Regions from separate parts of the Nonomuraea sp. NPDC049684 genome, predicted to be linked through region 2. Evidence: riboswitches for the same ligand, from Rfam matches in the RefSeq annotation. Region 2 holds a riboswitch; the other holds the start of a gene.

Region 1 (9,778 bases), on a different contig from region 2:
CGCATGTCACGACGATCTCTCGCTCTCGCCGCCGCCTCGGCCGCGACCCTGGCGACCCTGGCGGCCGCGCTCGCCGTCCCCGGCGCCGCCTCCGCCGCTCCCGCGCAGCAGCTCAAGCTGCGTGGCGGCCTGACGCTCTACATCCCGATCGAGTGGGTGGTCCACCGCACGGGCGGCGACGTCGTCCAGGTGGTCACCGGCCGGTGCGCCAAGCCGCAGGGCTGGGGCTCGCCCGAGTGCGACGCGTTCTACGTCCTCGGCCCCGGCGCGATCAAGCGGGGCGCCGAGGGGTTCGGGCCCTACACGGGCAAGAACCCGTACTATCCGGCCAGCGACGTGCAGCCCTGCCCGATCAACCGCAAGTGGGGCGAGGTCGTCGGCCCCAAGGTCACCAGGGGCTACCGGCAGGTGGGGGCGGGGCACAAGGCCGCCTACAACGCCTGGCAGGCCACCTGCGTCAGCTACTCGGGCGGCGGCGTCAAGGCCCGTTTCACCCAGCGCGAGTGGTACCTGCCGAAGAGCCGGATCCTCGTCGTCGACCAGTGGGACACCCCCGGCCTGGCCGACACGCTCAAGTACGCCGACTGGAGATGAGCACCCCGGCGACCGCCAGGCCGATGACCACGGGCACCAGCAGGAACGCGTTCCCGGTGCCGTAGCCGTCGGCCACCGCGCCGAGCAGCAGCGGGCCGATCGCCATGGCGGCGCCCGCCCACACGGGCGAGGCGGCCGCCGCCCGGTCCGCCCGGTCGCCGGAGGCGGCGATCAGCGTGCTCAGCGCGAGCGGGAACTGCAGCGACGCGCCCAGCCCGCTCAGCGCCAGCCCCACGTACGACAGGATCGGCGCGGTGCTCGCCCAGAACAGCGCCCAGCCGAAGGCCATCAGCCCCAGCGCGCCGGCTAGCAGCGGCGTGGCCGGCAGCCGCAGCGCGAGCTGCGCGCCGGCGAACCTGCCCGCCGCCATGCCGCTGACGAACGCCGTCAGCCCGGTCGCCGCGACGGCCGCCGGCACGCCCGTCCTGAGGGCGAACAGGTCGGCGGCCCACAGGTTGAACGAGAACTCCAGCGCCACGCAGCAGAACAGCACGCCCCCGGCCAGATGGAAGCGCCACCCGCCGCCCGCCCGCACCGGGACGGCCTCCCCGGCGAGCACGCCGCCCTGTCCGCCGGCGGCCCGCCGGGGCGCGGGCCAGGAGCGGCCCAGCGACAGCGCCAGCAGGACGCTGACGGCCGGGGTGACCAGCAGGGCGGCCCGCCAGCCGAGCGCGCTCTGCGCCACCTGGCTGAGCACGAACGTCGCCACCATCCCCACCAGCACGCCCACGGCGTTGGCCTCGCTGAGCGCGGCCGGCCCGGCGGCCCCGTGATGGTCGCTGAGCTCGGCCATCGCCGCGTAGAGCATGACCGAGCCGAAGCCGCCGGCCACGCCGTAGCCGAGCAGCGTCAGGGGCAGCGCGGAGGTGGCCATGACCAGCAGCACGCCGGCGTTCATCCCGGCCAGGCCGAGCCAGCACGTCGAGCGCCGGCCGAGCAGCCTGGTGAGCAGGGGGAGCGCGAGCCCGGCGGCGATCGTCCCGACCGCCATGGCGGTGCCGTGCAGCCCGGCGACGGTGGCCGTGGTGCGCTGGTCGGCGCGCAGGAGCGGGAGGGCGGCGCTCAGGCCGTACACGAACGTGGCGAACGTGCCGAGCAGGAAGTAGATGAGCCAGGTAGGACGGTCCCGGACGAGTCTGATGGGCACTGAGACCGTCGACACCCGGCCGCCTCCGTCATTGGCAGTGAACCCGACTTCTCATGTTAAAGCAGGGCGTCGAGTTGGGACTCCAGCCACTTGTGCGGCGGCAGCGCGGTGGCCGCCTCGTGCAGCCGGTCGCGGCGCCGCCGGCGTTCGTCCTCGGGCATCACCAGGGCCTGGTGCAGCGCGTCCGCCGTGCCGCTCACGTCGTAGGGGTTGACCACCAGCGCGTACGGCCCCAGCTCGGCCGCCGCCCCCGCCTCGCGCGAGAGCACCAGGGCGCAGCGCGGCGACAGGACCGGCCCCTCCTTGGCGACCAGGTTCATGCCGTCACGGATGGGGTTGACCAGCAGCACGTCCGCCAGCCGGTAGGCGGCCAGCGAGCGCGGGTAGTCGTCGTTGACGTTGAGGATGACCGGGTCCCAGTCCTCGGTGGCGTACTCGTCCTCGATCTCGCGCGCGCAGCGCTGCACCGACGCGGTGTACTCGCGGTATTCGGGCAGGTCGTGCCGGCTGGGATAGGCGAAGGCCAGGTGGACCACCTTGCCGTGCCACTCCGGATGGGCGGCCAGGAACTCCCGGTAGGCCAGCAGGCCGCGCACGATGTTCTTGGACAGCTCGGTGCGGTCGATGCGGACGATCAGCCGGCGTCCGGCCACCTGTTCGGCCAGCGCTGCCATGTGCGACTCGACGTCGGGCTCGCAGGCCCGCGCCCACAGCGCCGCGCCGTCCACGCCCAGGCTGTGCACGCCGACGCGGGTCGTCCTGCCCTCGTGGGCGACCGTGCCGGCCGCGCGGTCCACCCGCGCGCCCAGCAGCGCCTCGCAGCAGTCCATGAACGCCGCCGCCCACCGGGCGGTGAGGAAGCCCGCGTGGTCGGCCCCAAGGATGCCGTCGAGCACCTCCCTGGTGACCGCGTCGGGCAGCAGGGAGAAGTACTCGGGAGGCGCCCACGGCGTGTGGCTGAAGTGGGCGATGCGCAGGTCGGGCCGCTCGGCGCGGAGCATCGCCGGGGTGAGCGTCAGGTGGTAGTCCTGGACCATCACGCGCGCGCCGTGCCCGGCCTCCTCGGCCAGCGCCAGCGCGAACGCGCCGTTGTAGTCGCGGTAGGACTCCCATTCGCGCCGGAACTTGGTGCCGAAACTGGGGGAGTTGGGGATGTCGTACAGCAGGTGGTTGACGAACCACAGGGTCGAGTTGGCCACGGCGTTGTAGGCGCGGTGGAAGGTGGCCGCGGGGATGTCGAGCATCCGCAGGGCGCCCGTGTCGTAGCCGCCGCGGTCGAGCCGGCCCCCAGGGGCCAGGCGCACGGCGCTGCGGTCGCCGTCGGACAGCGCGGCGCACACCCACAGCACGCCGTGCTCCTTGGCCACCCCCGACAGGCCCGACACGAGGCCGCCACCACCGCGTTTCATGGTCAGCTCACCGTCGTCGTCGACGGTGAAGGAGACCGGCCCGCGGTTGGACGCCACGAGAACGCTGTTCATTTGGGCTCCCTTCGCCCATAGGATCCCAGCTATGGCGCTAGATGAGCTAACCGAGGAACTCGCCCGCTCGGCCGCGGCCGGAGACCATCGCGCGCTCGGCGAGCTCCTGGCCAGGATCGAGCCTGACGTGATGCGCCACTGCGCCCGGATCCTGCCCTATCACCAGGACGCGGAAGAAGCCTCGCAGGACACTCTGCTGGCCGTGGCGCGCAACATCGGCCGGTTCGAGGGGCGGGCCAGGTTCAGCACCTGGCTGCACATCGTGACCGCCAACTGCGCGCGCACCACCTACCGCTCGCTGAAGCGCAGGGCCGCCGAGCAGACGTCGGAGGAGCTGCCGATGCAGAAGCCGGACGCGCGGCGGGTCAGCGTGATCGCCGGCTCGCGGCTTGACCTGCTCGACGCGATGGAGGCGCTGGAGGCCGACAAGCCCGACCTGGCCCAGGCGCTGGTGCTGCGCGACATCGTCCAGCTCGACTACAACGAGGTGGCCGAGCAGCTCAACATCCCGCTCGGCACCGCCAAGTCCCGCATCCACCAGGCCCGCAAGTACGTGCAGGGAGTCCTCGGGGAGGACTATCGGTGAGACGTGTCCTCTCGCATGCTGAGACGGGTGGTTGTTTCCACCACTTGAGAAGGTAGAGTCCTTTTCGAACAACTGAATATTGCTCATCCAGAGGGGTGGAGGGACCGGCCCTGCGAAGCCCCGGCAACCCTCCCGGCTTGTGCTCGCGACCTGGCGAGGCCGACCGGGACAAGGTGCCAATTCCGGTTCGCGGTCAAGGTGGCCGCGGGCGAAGATGAGGGAAGGCCTCGCTTCATGTCGCTCGACTTTGGTCCTGCCGTCGCTCTGTCCTGCCGCGAGTGCGGCACGCGCTACCCCCTGGGCCCCAGCTTCGCCTGCCTGGAGTGTTTCGGGCCGCTCGAAGCGGCCTACTCCTTCGGCCAGGTGACCCGCGCGGACATCGAGTCCGGCCCCGCCAACATCTGGCGCTACCGCTCCCTGCTCCCGGTCCCCGCCGACGTGGCGAGCAAGCCCAACATGAACCCGGGCTGGACGAAGCTGGTCAAGGCCGGCAACCTCGGCAAGGCGCTCGGCATCCGGTCCCTGCACGTCAAGGACGACTCGGGCAACCCCACCCACTCCTTCAAGGACCGGGTGGTCGCCATCGCCGTCGAGGCGGCCAGGAACTTCGGGTTCCACACGCTCTCCTGCTCCTCCACGGGCAACCTCGCCGGCGCGGTCACCGCCGCCGCCGCGCGGGCCGGCCTCGACGCGTGCGTGTTCATCCCGGCCGACCTCGAAGCGGCCAAGATCGCCATGGCCCGGGTGTTCGGCGGCCGGCTGATCGGCATCGACGGCACGTACGACGAGGTCAACCGGTTCTGCTCGGAGCTGATCGGCGACCCGCTGGGCGAGCGGTGGGGGTTCGTCAACGTCAACCTGCGGCCCTACTACGCCGAGGGGTCGAAGACGCTCGCGTACGAGATCGCCGAGCAGCTCGGCTGGCGGCTGCCGGAGCAGATCGTCATCCCCATCGCCTCCGGCTCCCAGCTCACGAAGATCGACAAGGGGTTCAAGGAGCTGATCGCGCTCGGGCTGGTCGAGGACACGCCGTACAAGGTGTTCGGGGCGCAGGCGGCCGGGTGCTCGCCGGTCTCGGCGGCGTACAAGGCGGGGCACGACGTCGTCCAGCCGGTCAAGCCGGACACGATCGCCAAGTCGCTGGCCATCGGCAACCCCGCCGACGGGCCGTACGTGCTGGACATCGCCCGGCGCACGGGCGGGGGCGTCGAGGACGTCACGGACACCGAGATCGTCGCCGCCATCAAGCTCCTGGCCTCCACCGAGGGCATCTTCGCCGAGACCGCGGGCGGCGTCACGGTGGGCGTGCTGAAGAAGCTCGTCGAGTCGGGCAGGCTCGACCCCGAGGCCGAGACGGTGGTCCTGAACACCGGCGACGGCCTGAAGACGCTCGACGCGATCAGCGACGACGCGCGGCCCACCGCCGTGATCCGGCCCTCTCTCGACGCGTTCCGCGCGACTGTCTGACTATCCAGGAAAGGCAACAAAAACCATGAGCGTTTCTGTGCGGATTCCCACCATTCTGCGCACTTACACCGGGGGTAACGCCGAAGTGAGTGGCGAAGGGGCGACTCTTCGTGACGTTCTCGCCAAGCTCGACTCCGACTACCCGGGGATCGGCGCGAGAATTCTGGATGAATCGGGCAAGATTCGTCGTTTTGTCAACGTTTACGTTGGTGATGAGGATGTCCGTTTCGCCGAGGGCCTGGACACTCCCGCCCCGGAAGGCACTCAGATCTCCATCATCCCCGCCGTCGCGGGCGGCTGACCGCCGGACCACCGACTCTTGAAGGCGCCCCTTGTGGGCGCCTTCTTGTTTTAGAACCAAATTCAACCTCGAACGACTCAGCCTTCGATGAAATTAGCGTTTTGTCGGTTGACTCTGTTGCCAAACCCCGTGCCACAGGTATGGTCGAGGGCGATCGTCTGGCTGATTTTCCCAAAAGTCATGCGATTACGGGTCTCGCGAAGGAATGGGCGAGATCTGCGAGCCCAGTAAGAGGAGTCGGAAGTGGCGCAGGGCACCGTCAAGTGGTTCAACGCGGACAAGGGCTACGGCTTCATCGCGGTAGACGGTGGTAAGGATGTATTCGTCCATTACTCAGCGATCATGATGGACGGGTACCGCTCTCTCGAACAGGGACAGCGCGTCGAGTTCGAGATCACGCAGGGCCAGAAGGGGCCGCAGGCGGAGTCCGTCCGCACGGTCTGATTCACCCTCGCTGGTATGCACCAGGCGGGACGTGCGGCAGCGCAGTCCGTACGGGCTCGCCACTGTTTCCTCCGTCGGCTTCGCACGGCGGGCCGCGCCTCAGGGGGCGGCTCGCCGTACGAACCGGCGCACCCGATGACCTGCCCGATGAGCTGGGGTGGGGTGCCCGTGGCTTGCACTCGGCAGGGTAGAGTGCTAAACAGTTCGTTGGCACTCTGTGTGGCAGAGTGCCAACAACTCGGATCGAGACGATGGGGTCTGCCGAACGGAGATGCAGGCCTATGCCGTCGCGGGCGTCGGCTCGGTCCAGGACACGCCACCCTGCATCTGGGAGGTCTAGCCTTATGGCAGCCAAGATGATCGCGTTTGACGAGGACGCCCGGCGCGGTCTCGAGCGCGGTATGAACCAGCTCGCCGACGCCGTCAAGGTGACCTTGGGCCCCAAGGGGCGCAACGTCGTGCTGGAGAAGAAGTGGGGCGCTCCCACGATCACCAACGACGGCGTCTCCATCGCCAAGGAGATCGAGCTCGAGGACCCGTGGGAGAAGATCGGCGCCGAGCTGGTCAAGGAAGTCGCCAAGAAGACTGACGACGTCGCCGGCGACGGCACCACCACGGCCACCGTGCTCGCCCAGGCTCTGGTGCGCGAAGGTCTGCGCAACGTGGCCGCCGGCGCCAACCCGATGGCCCTGAAGAAGGGCATCGAGGCCGCCGTCGAGCGGGTCAGCGAGGAGCTCTCCAAGCTGGCCAAGGACGTGGAGACCAAGGAGCAGATCGCCTCCACCGCCTCCATCTCCGCCGCCGACCCCGAGATCGGCTCGCTCATCGCCGAGGCGATGGACAAGGTCGGCAAGGAAGGCGTCATCACCGTCGAGGAGAGCAACACCTTCGGCCTGGAGCTCGAGCTCACCGAGGGCATGCGCTTCGACAAGGGCATGACGTCGATGTACTTCGTGACCGACTCCGACCGCATGGAGGCCGTTCTCGAAGACCCGTACATCCTGATCGTCAACAGCAAGGTCTCGGCCAACAAGGACCTGCTGCCGCTGCTCGACAAGGTCGTGCAGTCCGGCAAGCCGCTGCTGATCATCGCCGAGGACGTCGAGGGCGAGGCCCTGGCGACCCTGGTGGTCAACAAGATCCGTGGCCTGTTCCGCTCCGTGGCCGTCAAGGCCCCGGGCTTCGGCGACCGCCGCAAGGCCATGCTGGGCGACATCGCGATCCTGACCGGCGGTCAGGTCATCGCCGAGGAGGTCGGCCTCAAGCTCGAGACCGCCACCCTCGACCTGCTCGGCCGCGCCCGCAAGGTCGTGGTGACCAAGGACGAGACCACCATCGTCGACGGCGCCGGTGACGCCGAGGCGATCTCCGGCCGGGTCAACGAGATCCGCGCCGAGATCGAGCGCACCGACTCCGACTACGACCGCGAGAAGCTGCAGGAGCGCCTGGCCAAGCTGGCCGGTGGCGTGGCGGTCATCAAGGCCGGCGCGGCGACCGAGGTCGAGCTCAAGGAGCGCAAGCACCGCATCGAGGACGCCGTCCGCAACGCCAAGGCGGCCGTCGAGGAGGGCATCGTCCCCGGCGGTGGCGTGGCGCTGCTGCAGGCCGGCGCCAAGGCGTTCGACAAGCTCGAGCTCAACGGCGACGAGGCCACCGGCGCGGCGATCGTGAAGAAGGCTCTTGAGGAGCCCCTCAAGCAGATCGCGGTCAACGCGGGCCTCGAGGGCGGCGTCGTCGTGGAGAAGGTGCGCAACCTGACCCCGGGCGAGGGCCTCAACGCCGCTTCCGGCGAGTACGTCAACATGTTCGACTCCGGGATCATCGACCCGGCCAAGGTGACGCGCTCCGCGCTGCAGAACGCCGCCTCCATCGCGGCGCTCTTCCTCACCACCGAGGCCGTCATCGCCGAGAAGCCCGAGAAGACCCCTGCTGCTCCGGCCGGCATGCCCGGCGGCGGCGACATGGACTTCTAGGCCTCGCCTGGTCGCTGACACATCAGAAGGCGGTTCGGATCTCCAAGGATCCGGCCGCCTTTTGTTGTGTCCGATCCCGTCACGTTTAGTAGTTATTGACTACGGAAAGTAACGATACACGAAGTGACGATTCACCGCACAAAGGAGTAGTTACATGAATTCCCGCACCGCGCGCGTTCTCGGGCTCGGGGCCGTCATGATGGCCGCCGCGGCCGCCATGACGATGCCCGCCCAGGCAGACGACCACGGCTACCTGGACGAGTCCCTGGAGTACGTCGACGTGCCCTACTGCGCGGGCTACCTGGAGCTGTACGACCGCGACTACTGCGCCTCGCCGTCGAGGTGGACGTCGCAGGACGAGCGCGGGGAGATGTCGGAGGAGGGCGAGGACGGGTCCTCCGAGGAAGGCGAGGACAGGTCGTCCGAGGAGGCCGACGAGAGGTCCGGCGAGCACGGGGACGCCTCCGACGAGGGCCAGGACATGTCGGGCGAGCGCGACGAGAACTCGGACGAGGGCGCGGACATGTCGGACGAGGGCGCGGACATGTCCGGCGAGCGCGAGGACGTCTCTGACGAGGGCCAGGAGATGTCGGGCGAGCGCGAGGACGTCTCGGACGCCTTCGAGGGCCGGTCGGCCGTCGAGAACGAGGACCTGTCGTCCAACGCCCCCGGGGACTTCACGTTCGCCGACGAGCTGGTGCAGGGCGACTGAACCCCCGTCTGGTGGCGCCGGGCGTACCGAACCCGACGCGGCACCACGGCGAAGGCGCCCCGAACGCGAACGGGGCGCCTTCGCCGCGGTGTTGTGCCGGTCTCAGACGCCGAAGTGCGCGACGACGTGACCGCGGGCCAGCGTGTTGGCGGTGATGTTGAAGCCGACGACGGCCGGGCTCGCGTCGCTGCCGACGCCCAGCTCGTCGACCCCGAGCGCGTGCACCGTGAAGACGTAGCGGTGGGGGGCGCCGGGCGGGGGAGCGGCGCCGCCGTAGTCTTTGGTGCCGTAGTCGTTGCGGGCGTGGACCGCGCCGGCGGGCAGGCCCTTGAAGTCGGGGCCGGTGCCCGCGCCCCTGGGCAGCTCCGTGGTGTCGCCGGGCAGGTCGAACAGCACCCAGTGCCAGAAGCCGCTGCCGGTGGGGGCGTCGGGGTCGTGGCAGGTGACGGCGTAGCCGCGGGTGCCCTCGGGCGCGCCCGACCAGCGCAGCTGGGGCGAGACGTTCCCGCCGGTCATCCCCCAGTCGTCGAAGACGTGGAGGTCGTTCAGCCGCTCGCCGTCGCGGATGTCGTCGCTCTCCACCACGAGCGCGGGGACCGGGGGCAGGTGTTCATGCGGAAGGGGTGCGGGCACGGCATCCTCCTAGGTTGACAGCTCCTTCAGGCCATCCTAGAAGCGGCCGTGCCCGCCCTCCGTCAGGTTCCGAGCTGCGCCGGGAGCGGCCTGTCGTGCAGCACCGTGAGCGAGGTGACCGCGCGGGTCAGGACCACGTACAGGCGGGCCAGGCCGCGGGGCTCGGCCTCGACGATGTCGGCCGGCTCCACGACGATCACGTGGTCGTACTCCAGGCCCTTGGCGAGGGTGGCGGGCACGATCAGCAGGCGGTGGTCCTGCGTCGCGTCGGGGTCGAGCACCGCGTGCGGCAGGCCGGACAGCGACTCGGAGACCGCCGCCACCATCGCGTCGGGGACGATGACCCCGATCGAGCCCTCCCTGGCCAGGACCTCCCGGGCGGCCTCGGCGACCGCGCCGCCCGGCCGGACCGTGAGCGAGCCCGCGCCCGGACGCAGCGA
Region 2 (9,778 bases):
CGAGGCGCGGCTGCGCAGCACCCCGGCGCCGGCGCTCATGTGCGCCTGGATCCTGGGCCTGGCCCTGGGGTCCACCAGGCCCGTCGCGGCCCGCCCGGCGACCGGCTCGCCCGGCTCGGGACGCGTCCGGTGGATGTCCTCGGCGATGCGCTCGGCGAAGACCAGGCCCTCAAGGAGCGAGTTCGACGCCAGCCGGTTGGCGCCGTGGACGCCGGTGCAGGCCACCTCGCCGCAGGCGTACAGACCCTCGATCGAGGTGCGGCCGGACAGGTCGGCGCGGACGCCGCCGCTGGCGTAGTGGGCGGCCGGGGAGACGGGGATCGGCTCGGTGACCGGGTCGATGCCGTGCTCCCGGCAGACGGCGTAGATGGTGGGGAAGCGGCTCTCCCACTTGTCCCTGCCGAAGTGGCGGCCGTCGAGGAAGACGTGGTCGCGGCCGCTCTCGCGCATGGTCCTGGTGATCGCCTTGGCCACGATGTCGCGCGGGGCCAGGTCGGCCAGCTCGTGCACGCCCTGCATGAACCGGTTGCCCTCGTGGTCGACGAGGAAGGCGCCCTCGCCCCTGACCGCCTCGGAGATCAGCGGCTGCTGGCCGGTCGAGCCCTCCCCCAGCCACAGCACGGTCGGGTGGAACTGCACGAACTCGATGTCGCGCACGACCGCCCCCGCCCTGAGCGCGAGCGCCACGCCGTCGCCGGTGGACACGACCGGGTTGGTGGTCGCGGCGTAGACCTGGCCCATGCCGCCGGTGGCCAGCACGACCGCCCGCGCCAGGACCGCCCCGACGCCGTCACGGGCGCCCTCGCCCATGACGTGCAGGGTCACTCCCCTGGCCCGGCCGCGGGCGTCCTTGAGCAGGTCGAGCACGAGCGCGTGCTCGATCACCTCGATCGAGCCGGCGCGCACCGCCTCGACCAGCGCCCGCTGCACCTCGGCGCCCGTGGCGTCGCCGCCGGCGTGCACGATCCGGTGACGCCGGTGGCCGCCCTCCCTGGTGAGCTGGAGCTCGCCGTCGGGGGTGCGGTCGAACCGGGCGCCGCGCTCCATGAGCCGCCGCAGCGCGCCCGGCCCCTCGGTCACCAGGGTTCGTACGGCCCTGGTGTCGCACAGCCCGACCCCGGCGAGCAACGTGTCGCTCAGGTGCTCCTCGGGGGTGTCGCGCGGGTCGAGCACGGCGGCGATGCCCCCCTGGGCCAACTTGGTGGACCCGGCGGACAGCACGTCCTTGGTGACGACCAGGACCTTGGCCGCGGGATCCAGCTCGGCATGACGCAGCGCCACGGTCAGGCCCGCGACGCCGGAGCCGACGACGACCACGTCCGCCTCGACCGTCCAGCCGGGTTCGGGGGCCGTCAGACGCCGGGGAATCGCCGGTGCACTCATGGGGGTCTCCTCACTGAGGCGATTTCGTCACTATGACGATAACGCCTCCAGCGGCATGGACATGCCCCGGGGGCGCCCTACGGATCAGTGACGAAGGCTCAGCACGACGTTGTCGATCAGCCGGGTGCCGCCCACCCGGGCCGCCACGGCGAGCACGGCCGAGCCCTGGTAGGAGTCGTCGACCTCCTTGAACGTCGCCGGATCGACCAGCGCCAGGTAGTCGAGGTCGAGGTCGGGCCCGGCCTCGTCGAGCACCGCGCGGGCGGTGGAGCGGATCGCGCCGGCGGTGAGCTCGGCCGCGCCCGCCCGCAGGGCGCGGGACAGGGCCAGCGCCACCGTGCGGTCGCGCGCCGACAGGTAACGGTTGCGGCTGGACAGGGCCAGGCCGTCGGGCTCGCGCACGGTGGGCGCGCCGACGATCTCGACGGCCAGGTCGAGGTCGGCCACCATGCGGCGGATGACGGCGAGCTGCTGGGCGTCCTTCTGGCCGAAGATCGCCACGTCGGGACGGACCAGGTTGAACAGCTTGAGCACCACCGTCAGCACGCCGTCGAAGTGGCCAGGCCTGGAGGCGCCCTCGACGATCGAGCCCATCTCGCCCGCGCAGACGCTCACCTGCCGGTCGGGGCGGTACATGTCCTCGGGCGAGGGCGCGAACACGACGTGCACGTCCTCCTCCCGGCACACGTCGAGGTCGGCGTCGAACGTACGGGGATAGCGGGAAAAATCCTCGTTAGGACCGAATTGCAGCGGGTTGACGAAGATGCTGACGACGACCTGGTCGGCGCGCACGCGGGCGGCCCTGATCAGCGACCGGTGGCCCTCGTGCAGCGCCCCCATGGTCGGGACCAGCGCCACCCGGCCCGTGCCGCGCGCCTTCGCCAGGTCGTCCCGGTTGCCGGCCACGATCAGATCCATTGCTGCCCTCCACACCCGACGGTCAGGTCCATATATTGCCCCCAAGCGCGTCGAGCAGCCGCTCCGCCTCCTCCGGTTTGAGCAGCCCCGCGGCCAGCGCCCGGTCGGCGGTGAGCCGGGCCAGCGCGATGTAGGCGTCGGCGGCCTCCGGGGCGGCCAGGATCAGCGCGTCGACGTGTTTGCGCACCGTGCCGGCGTCGCCGCGGACGACCGGCCCGGTCAGCCCGGCGATGCCCAGCCGCAGCACGTTGTCGAGCGCCGCGCCGAGCAGCGGGCCCAGCATCCGGCCCGGGTGCTCGACGCCGATGCGCCCGAGCAGCTCCTCGGACTCGGCGATGAGCGTGACCATGTGGTTGGCGGCGTTGGCCAGGGCCGCGTGGTAGAGCGCGCGGTCGCTCTCGGCGATCCAGACCGGCTCGCCGCCCATCTCGATCACCAGCGCCTCGGCGACCGGCCGCAGCAGGTCGGGGGCGGTGACGCCGAACGAGATGCCGGTGATCTTGTTGAGGTCGTCGTCGCGGCCGGTGAAGGTCATGACCGGGTGGAGCGCGAGCGGCAGCGCGCCCACGCCGGCTGCGGGTTCGAGCACCGACAGGCCGTACGCGCCGCTGGTGTGGACGAGCAGCTTGCCCTGGAGGTCGGCGCCCGTACGGGCCAGGCCGGCCACGAGGTCGGGCAGCGCGTCGTCGGGGACGGTCAGCAGGATGAGCTGGGCGGCGGCCACCACCTCGTCGGGCCGCGTCAGCTCCACCCCGAGCCGGTCGGCGGCCCACCTTCGCGACCTGTCGGAGACCCCGCTCGCGGCCACGATCCGGTGGCCCGCCTGCGCCAGCGCGGCGCCGAGCGCGGAGCCGACCTTGCCAGCGCCGAGCACGCCGACGGTCAGCCGTGCCGGGCGATCACCTGCGTCCATGACGTCTCACCCCTGTCGACCGTGATGGCACTGCCGACCAGCGTAACCGGCGGGCGGCGCCGCACATGTCGCGGGCCGAGGAACGCGGTCAGGCATGTCCGCCGCTTTACCGACCGTTGAGTTAACGACAAATGCGACAGGGGCATACGAATCGTGCACCCCCTGTCGAAAGAGATGAGGAGAGGGGTCCACGCACGACGACGGGCGCCGGGTCCTGACAACCCGACGCCCGCCTGGATGCGACCTCTTGGAGGTGCACTGACCGGTCATCCGCCGACTGACCGGCCGGGATCAGAGCCCGGACCGCGCGCGAGCGGTCCGGGCTCTCCCTGCCTCAGCGGCTGTAGACCGCGGTGTTGGGGCTCCCCTGGCAGCCGTTGATCGGCACGGCCTGGATGCCGATGTTGTTGCCGCAGACGGGCACGACGGCGGTGATGGGGAGGTGGATCGGGCTGCCGCTCAGGATGCCGTTGTTGCCGTGGGTGACGTCGTCGGCGTACGCGGGGGCCGCCAGCGCCAGCAGGGCAATGGCACCTGCCATGACCAGAGTCTTCTTCACGGGGGGCTCCTCTCAGTATGCGGCCGTTGCGGCCGCAATGCTTTGGTGGAGCGATCCGGCTCGCCGCTTACCGCGGATGGGCGAAACGCAGTCGCTCGGTGACAGTACGTAAACGTTAGCGCAATGTAGCGACCAAGTGTAGTCAATCAATGACTTAGCGTGGTGAGAGCCGGAGTCATGAGATAGTCAGCGTCATGTGGCTCACCTGGCGCGCAGCGACCGAGCGCGCGCTCTACGGCGAGGAGGGTTTCTACCTCCGCGAACGCCCTTCGCGCCACTTCCGCACCTCGGTCGGGGCCTCGGCGGTGTTTGCCGAGGCGATCCTGACCCTGCTGGCGGAGGTCGACGACGACCTCGGCTCACCCGAGTGGCTCGACCTGGTCGACATCGGCTCGGGTGAGGGGGTGCTGGTCCGCCGCGTCCTCGACCTGGCCGAGCCCGCTCTGCGCGACCGGCTCCGGGTCACGTGCGTCGACCTGTCGCCCAGGCCCCCGGGCCTGCCCGACGAGGTCGAGTGGCGCCGCTGCCTGCCGTCCAGCATCACCGGCCTGGCCGTGGCCAACGAGTGGCTCGACAACATCCCGCTCGACGTGGCCGAGCAGACCTCCGGCGGCCCGCGCCTGGTCATGGTCAACACCCGTACCGGGGAGGAGCGCCTCGGCGGCCCGCTGCGGCCCGCCGACCGCGAGTGGCTCGAGCGCTGGTGGCCGCTGCCGCACGTGGGCACCCGCGCCGAGATCGGCCGTCCCCGTGACGACGCCTGGGCCTCCGTTCTGGTACGCCTCGCCCGCGGCCGGGCGATAGCCGTGGATTATGCACACCCTGTGGATAACCGACCGCTCTGTGGCACGCTGACCGGTTACCGCGATGGCGCGGTCGTCGCCCCCGTCCCCGACGGGACCTGCGACATCACCGCCCACGTCGCGCTCGACGCGTGCGCCGAGGCCGGGCGGCGGGCCGGCGCGATATCCACAACCTTGTCCACACAGCGTGACATGTTGCGGGCGCTGGGCCTCACCGGCGCCCGGCCGCCGGTCGAGCTCGCCCGCACCGATCCGCGCGGCTACGTGCGCGCGTTGTCGAGAGCGTCGGAGGAGGGCGAGCTGATCGATCCGGCCGGGCTCGGCGGGTTCGGCTGGCTCAGCCAGAGCCGGTGACGTCGAGGTCGAGCGAGCGCAGGCCGCGGATGACGAAGCCCGGCTTGTAGACCGGCTCGGCGCGCAGCTCGATCGTCCCGACCCGGTCCAGCAGGGCGGTGAACGACTCCGTCAGTTCGATCCTGGCCAGCGGCGCGCCCAGGCAGAAGTGGATGCCGGCGCCGAAGGAGATGTGCGGGTTGTCCGGACGGCCCAGGTCGAGCCGGTCCGGGTCCTCGAACACCTCGGGGTCCCTGTTGGCCGAGCCGAACAGGCAGGCGACCTCCGAGCCGCGCGGGATCCGCACGCCGTGCACCTCGATGTCCTCCAGCACCCAGCGCTCGAAGAGCTGCAGCGGGGTGTCGTAGCGCAGCAGCTCCTCGATGGCGGTCGGCAGCAGCGAACGGTCGGCGCGCAGCCGGGCCAGCTCCCCGGGGTTCTTCAGCAGGGCCCGCCAGCCGTTGCCGGTGACGTTGACCGTGGCCTCGTGGCCGGCGTTGAGCAGCAGCACGCAGGTGCCGGCCAGCTCGTCGAGGGTCAGCTCGGGGATCGCGGCCAGGGCGCTGACCAGGTCCTCGCCGGGGTTCGCGAGCCGGTCGCGGGCCAGGTCCTTGAGGTAGGACTCGAACTCCTCGGCCGCGCGGACCGCCTGGTGCTGGGTCTCCAGGCTGGGGTTGAGCTCGTACATGCCGCACATGTCGGCCGACCACGGGCGCAGCAGGTGACGGTCCTGCTCGGGCACGCCGAGCATCTCGGCGATGACGGTGACCGGCAGCGGCTCGGCGACCTCGGCGATCAGGTCGCCGCCGCCCTTCTCGACGTAGGCGTCGATCAGGCCCTCGGCGATGGCCCGGACGCGCGGGCGCAGCGACTCGACCATGCGCGGCGTGAACGCCTTGGACACCAGCCGGCGCAGCCTCGTGTGGTCCGGTGGCTCGACCTCCAGCATGCCGTTCCTGCTGACCCGCCAGAAGGCTTCCTGGAACTCCGGCGCGGGCTGCCGGCCGAACTCCTCGTGCGTGGCGACGTGGGTGTAGTCGCGGCCCAGCCGCCGGTCCCGGAGCAGCGCGTTCACGTCGGCGTGCCGGGAGATCAGCCACTGGTTGGACGGCTCGAAGTAGCGGACGGGCGCCTCGCGCCTCAGCTCGTCGTACGCCGGATAGGGGTCGACGACGAAATCCGGATTCCAGGGATCAAAGCGCACTATTTCATCTTATGAGACGGGTTGACCTGCTGAGCTTGCGAATCATGCCCGGGTGTCGGTTATAGTGCCGTCGTAGGTCATGAGTGCCAGCGACAAGCCCCGGCTAGCTGGCCGGCAACCCTCGCGTCCGCGGCGGGGTGCCCCGGGTGAAGACCTGGTCCGTCACGAGGTGTGGCGGGCAAGCGCGGGCTCCGTGGCTGCTTCCAGGGGTCCGACCGACCCGTGAGGAGCTGTGCCGTGTCCACTCTGACGATCTTCAACTCCGTCCCCGCCCAGGCCGCCGCCGAGGCCCCCGCCGCCGACTCCGGGCGGGCGATCCCCGCCGTGCTCGGCGCCGACCTCGAAGTGCCGGTCAAGGGCGGCCGGCTGGTGAGCTACGCCAACCTCGACTACGCGGCCAGCGCGCCCTGTCTTGAGCCGGTCAGCGCCGCCGTCGCCGCCGCGCTCCCGGCCTACTCCAGCGTCCACCGCGGCGCGGGCTACGCCTCCCAGCTCACCACCGCCCGCTACGAGCAGGCCCGCCACACGGTCCGGGCCTTCGTCGGCGCCCGCCCGGACGACGCCGTCATCTTCACCCGCAACACCACCGACGCCACCAACCTGCTGGCCGGCTGCCTGCCCGAGGGCACGACCGTCGTCGTCTTCGACTCCGAGCACCACGCCTCGCTGCTGCCCTGGGAGCGGTCCGTGCGCCTGGCGCCGCCCGCCTTCCCCGGCGCGGCCGTCCGCGCCGCCGACGAGGCGCTGGCCGGGATCGAGGGCCCCAAGCTGCTCGTGGTCACCGCCGCCTCCAACGTCACCGGCGAGCTGTGGCCCATCGCCGCCCTCGCCCACATCGCCCACCGGCACGGCGCCCGGATCCTGGTGGACGCGGCCCAGCTCGTCCCGCACCGCAGGCTCAACCTGACCGCGCTCGACCTGGACTACGTCGCCTTCTCCGGCCACAAGCTGTACGCGCCCTTCGGCGCCGGCGTGCTGATCGGACGCCGTGACTGGCTGGCGACGGGCGAGCCGTACCTGAAGGGCGGCGGCGCGGTGCGCTCGGTGGGCGAGGCCACCGAGTGGCACGACGACCCCGAGCCCCGCCACGAGGCCGGCACCCCCAACGTGCTCGGCGCCATCGCCCTGGCCGCCGCCTGCGACGCGCTCACCGCCACGGGGTGGACGGAGCTGGTGCGCGAGGAGGAGCGCCTGATCGCCCGGCTGCGCACCGGTCTGGCCTCGATCGACGGGGTGCGCGAGCTGTCGTTGTGGGGCGAGGACCACCCGCGGGTGGGGATCGTGTCGTTCGTCGTGGACGGCTACTCGGCCCGGGAGGTGGCCGAGGCGCTGTCCGGCGAGTACGGCATCGGCGTGCGGGACGGGAAGTTCTGCGCGCACCCGTTCGTCCGGCACCTGCTGGGCACCTCGGACGGGGGCTGCGAGGACGGCACCGCCTCGGCGGTGCGCGCCTCCATCGGCATCGGCAGCACGCAGGAGCACGTCGACCGCCTGATCGAGGCCCTGCGCGACCTGGTCAGCCGCTGAGGCTCAGCGGTTGGGCGGCTTCTGCTGGTGCGGCTCGTCGGACACCAGGGCGTCGATGTCCCGCATGTCCTCGTCGTTGAGGTGCCCGGGACGCGGCGCGTTGGGCTGCCGCGGCACATTGGGCTGCTCGGCCTCGCCTGCGGGCCGGGCCGGCGTCGTCGGGCCGCCCTCGGGCCCGGTCTGCGCGACCGGCCCCTCGGTGACGACCGTCGTCGGCTCGGCGCGGCGGGCCGGCCGGTGCGCGGCGAGGTCGTCCTCGGCGATCTGGCGTTCCCTGCGGCGGCGGTACGTCGAGTGGAAGATGCCGTCGAGGCCGATGCGGCCGCCGCCCAGCGCGGCGAGCATCAGGGACAGCGCCCCGAGCGCGCCCGGCAGCTCCCATCCCCCGGTCTGCGACAACACCCCGTGGCCCGCGTGCACGAAGACGATCGCGCCGATCATGTCGATGAGCAGCAGCAACGCCACCGGCCGGACCAGCAGGCCGAGGATCAACAGGGCGCCGCCGACCAGTTCGACGATGGCGGCGAATCCGGCCGACAACTCGGGCATGGGCACGCCCATCTCGCGGAACTGCCCCGCCGCGGCACCGAGCCCGCCCTGCCACTTCTGCCAGCCGTGCGCCACGAAGATCACACCGAGTACCACCCGGGAGATCAGGGCCGCCACATCAAACAGGACTCTCTTCACAGTGCTTTCTCCCCCCGTTCCCGGTATTGATCCCCATGTCTGGCTTCGGGATGCGTTGCCATACGATTCCTTGACCATCCCCCACGCTGGATCACCCCGTGGGACGGTGGCAGCATGGGCCCTATGAAGGAACGCGTGGTCGGGATCGGCGCCGGCGCGAAGGAGCTGGCGACCGAGGACATGATCCTCAACATCGGCCCCCAGCATCCCTCCACGCACGGCGTGCTCAGGCTCCGGCTCACCCTCGACGGCGAGCGCATCGAGGCGGCCGAGCCGATCATCGGCTACATGCACAGGGGCGCGGAGAAGCTGTTCGAGGTCCGCGACTACCGTCAGATCATCATGCTCGCCAACCGGCACGACTGGCTGTCGGGGTTCGCCAACGAGCTGGGCGTCGTGCTGGCCGCCGAACGGCTGCTCGGCATGGAGACCCCGGTCAGGGCCGTGTGGGCGCGTACGCTGCTGGCCGAGCTCAACCGGGTGCTCAACCACCTGATGTTCCTCGGCTCCTACCCACTCGAACTGGGCGCGATCACCCCCGTCTTCTACGCCTTCGACGAGCGCGAGCGCATCCAGGCCGTCATGGAGGAGATCTCCGGCGGCCGCATGCACTACATGTTCAACCGGGTCGGCGGCCTCAAGGAGGACCTGCCGCTCGGCTGGCTCGACCGGGTCGCCGCGGCCGTCGCCGAGACCCGCCGCCGGGTGCCCGACATCGAGGGCCTCATCCTGAACAACGAGATCTTCCTCGCCCGCACCAAGGGCGTCGGCGTGCTGACCCGCGAGCAGATCCTCCAGTACGGCGTCAGCGGGCCCATCGCCCGCGCCTCCGGCGTGGACCTCGACCTGCGGCGCGACGACCCGTACCTGGCCTACGGGGAGCTGCCGGTCACGGTCGTCACCCGGCGCGACGGCGACTGCCATGCCCGGTTCGAGGTGCTGTTCGAGCAGCTCAAGGTCTCGCTCGACCTGGCCGACGCGTGCGTCGCCCGGCTGCGCGAGCTGCCTCCAGGGCCCGTCAACCAGCGCCTGCCGAAGGTGCTCAAGGTGCCCGAGGGCCACACGTACGCGTGGACCGAGAACCCGCTCGGCATCAACGGCTACTACCTGGTCTCCAAGGGCGACAAGACGCCGTGGCGGCTCAAGCTGCGCTCGGCGTCGTTCGGCAACGTCCAGGCGCTGCGCGAGCTGCTGCCGGGGAACCTGGTGGCCGACATGATCGCCATTCTGGGCTCGATGTTCTTCGTCGTGGGTGACATCGACAAGTGAGCACCGCTCCCGAACGCGACAAGTACGTCGACTGGCTGCGCGCCCTCAGCCTCATCGTCGTGGTGGTCTGGCACTGGGCGTTCACGATCCTGGAGTGGAAGCCCAGCGGGCCCGAGCCCACCAGCCCGCTCGGCTTCACCTCCGGGTTGTGGATCCTGACCTGGCTGCTCCAGGTGCTGCCG

What was found. Region 2 has a riboswitch for S-adenosylmethionine ahead of ACIBST_RS38570 (aminotransferase class V-fold PLP-dependent enzyme). Riboswitches for the same ligand answer to the same signal wherever they lie in the genome.
Region 1: another riboswitch for S-adenosylmethionine. It lies ahead of thrC (threonine synthase); the one in region 2 lies ahead of ACIBST_RS38570 (aminotransferase class V-fold PLP-dependent enzyme).

The regions. Positions count from the first base shown of each region.
Region 1 is NZ_JBITLO010000022.1:29,034-38,811, forward strand. Features, by position in the region: gene ACIBST_RS44040 (hypothetical protein) at 4-594, shown strand; gene ACIBST_RS44045 (MFS transporter) at 572-1,756, opposite strand; gene ACIBST_RS44050 (trehalose-6-phosphate synthase) at 1,798-3,222, opposite strand; gene ACIBST_RS44055 (RNA polymerase sigma factor) at 3,254-3,808, shown strand; SAM riboswitch class I at 3,889-4,029, shown strand; gene thrC (threonine synthase) at 4,043-5,275, shown strand; gene ACIBST_RS44065 (MoaD/ThiS family protein) at 5,301-5,576, shown strand; gene ACIBST_RS44070 (cold-shock protein) at 5,820-6,020, shown strand; gene groL (chaperonin GroEL) at 6,365-7,993, shown strand; gene ACIBST_RS44080 (hypothetical protein) at 8,148-8,705, shown strand; gene ACIBST_RS44085 (YbhB/YbcL family Raf kinase inhibitor-like protein) at 8,808-9,338, opposite strand; gene ACIBST_RS44090 (HelD family protein) at 9,401-9,778, opposite strand, start outside.
Region 2 is NZ_JBITLO010000016.1:45,703-55,480, reverse strand. Features, by position in the region: gene ACIBST_RS38600 (L-aspartate oxidase) at 1-1,383, opposite strand, end outside; gene panC (pantoate--beta-alanine ligase) at 1,468-2,301, opposite strand; gene ACIBST_RS38590 (DUF2520 domain-containing protein) at 2,324-3,214, opposite strand; gene ACIBST_RS38585 (chaplin family protein) at 3,549-3,773, opposite strand; gene ACIBST_RS38580 (SAM-dependent methyltransferase) at 3,968-4,930, shown strand; gene ACIBST_RS38575 (cytochrome P450) at 4,914-6,113, opposite strand; SAM riboswitch class IV at 6,189-6,304, shown strand; gene ACIBST_RS38570 (aminotransferase class V-fold PLP-dependent enzyme) at 6,351-7,640, shown strand; gene ACIBST_RS38565 (DoxX family protein) at 7,644-8,327, opposite strand; gene ACIBST_RS38560 (NADH-quinone oxidoreductase subunit D) at 8,451-9,596, shown strand; gene ACIBST_RS38555 (acyltransferase) at 9,593-9,778, shown strand, end outside.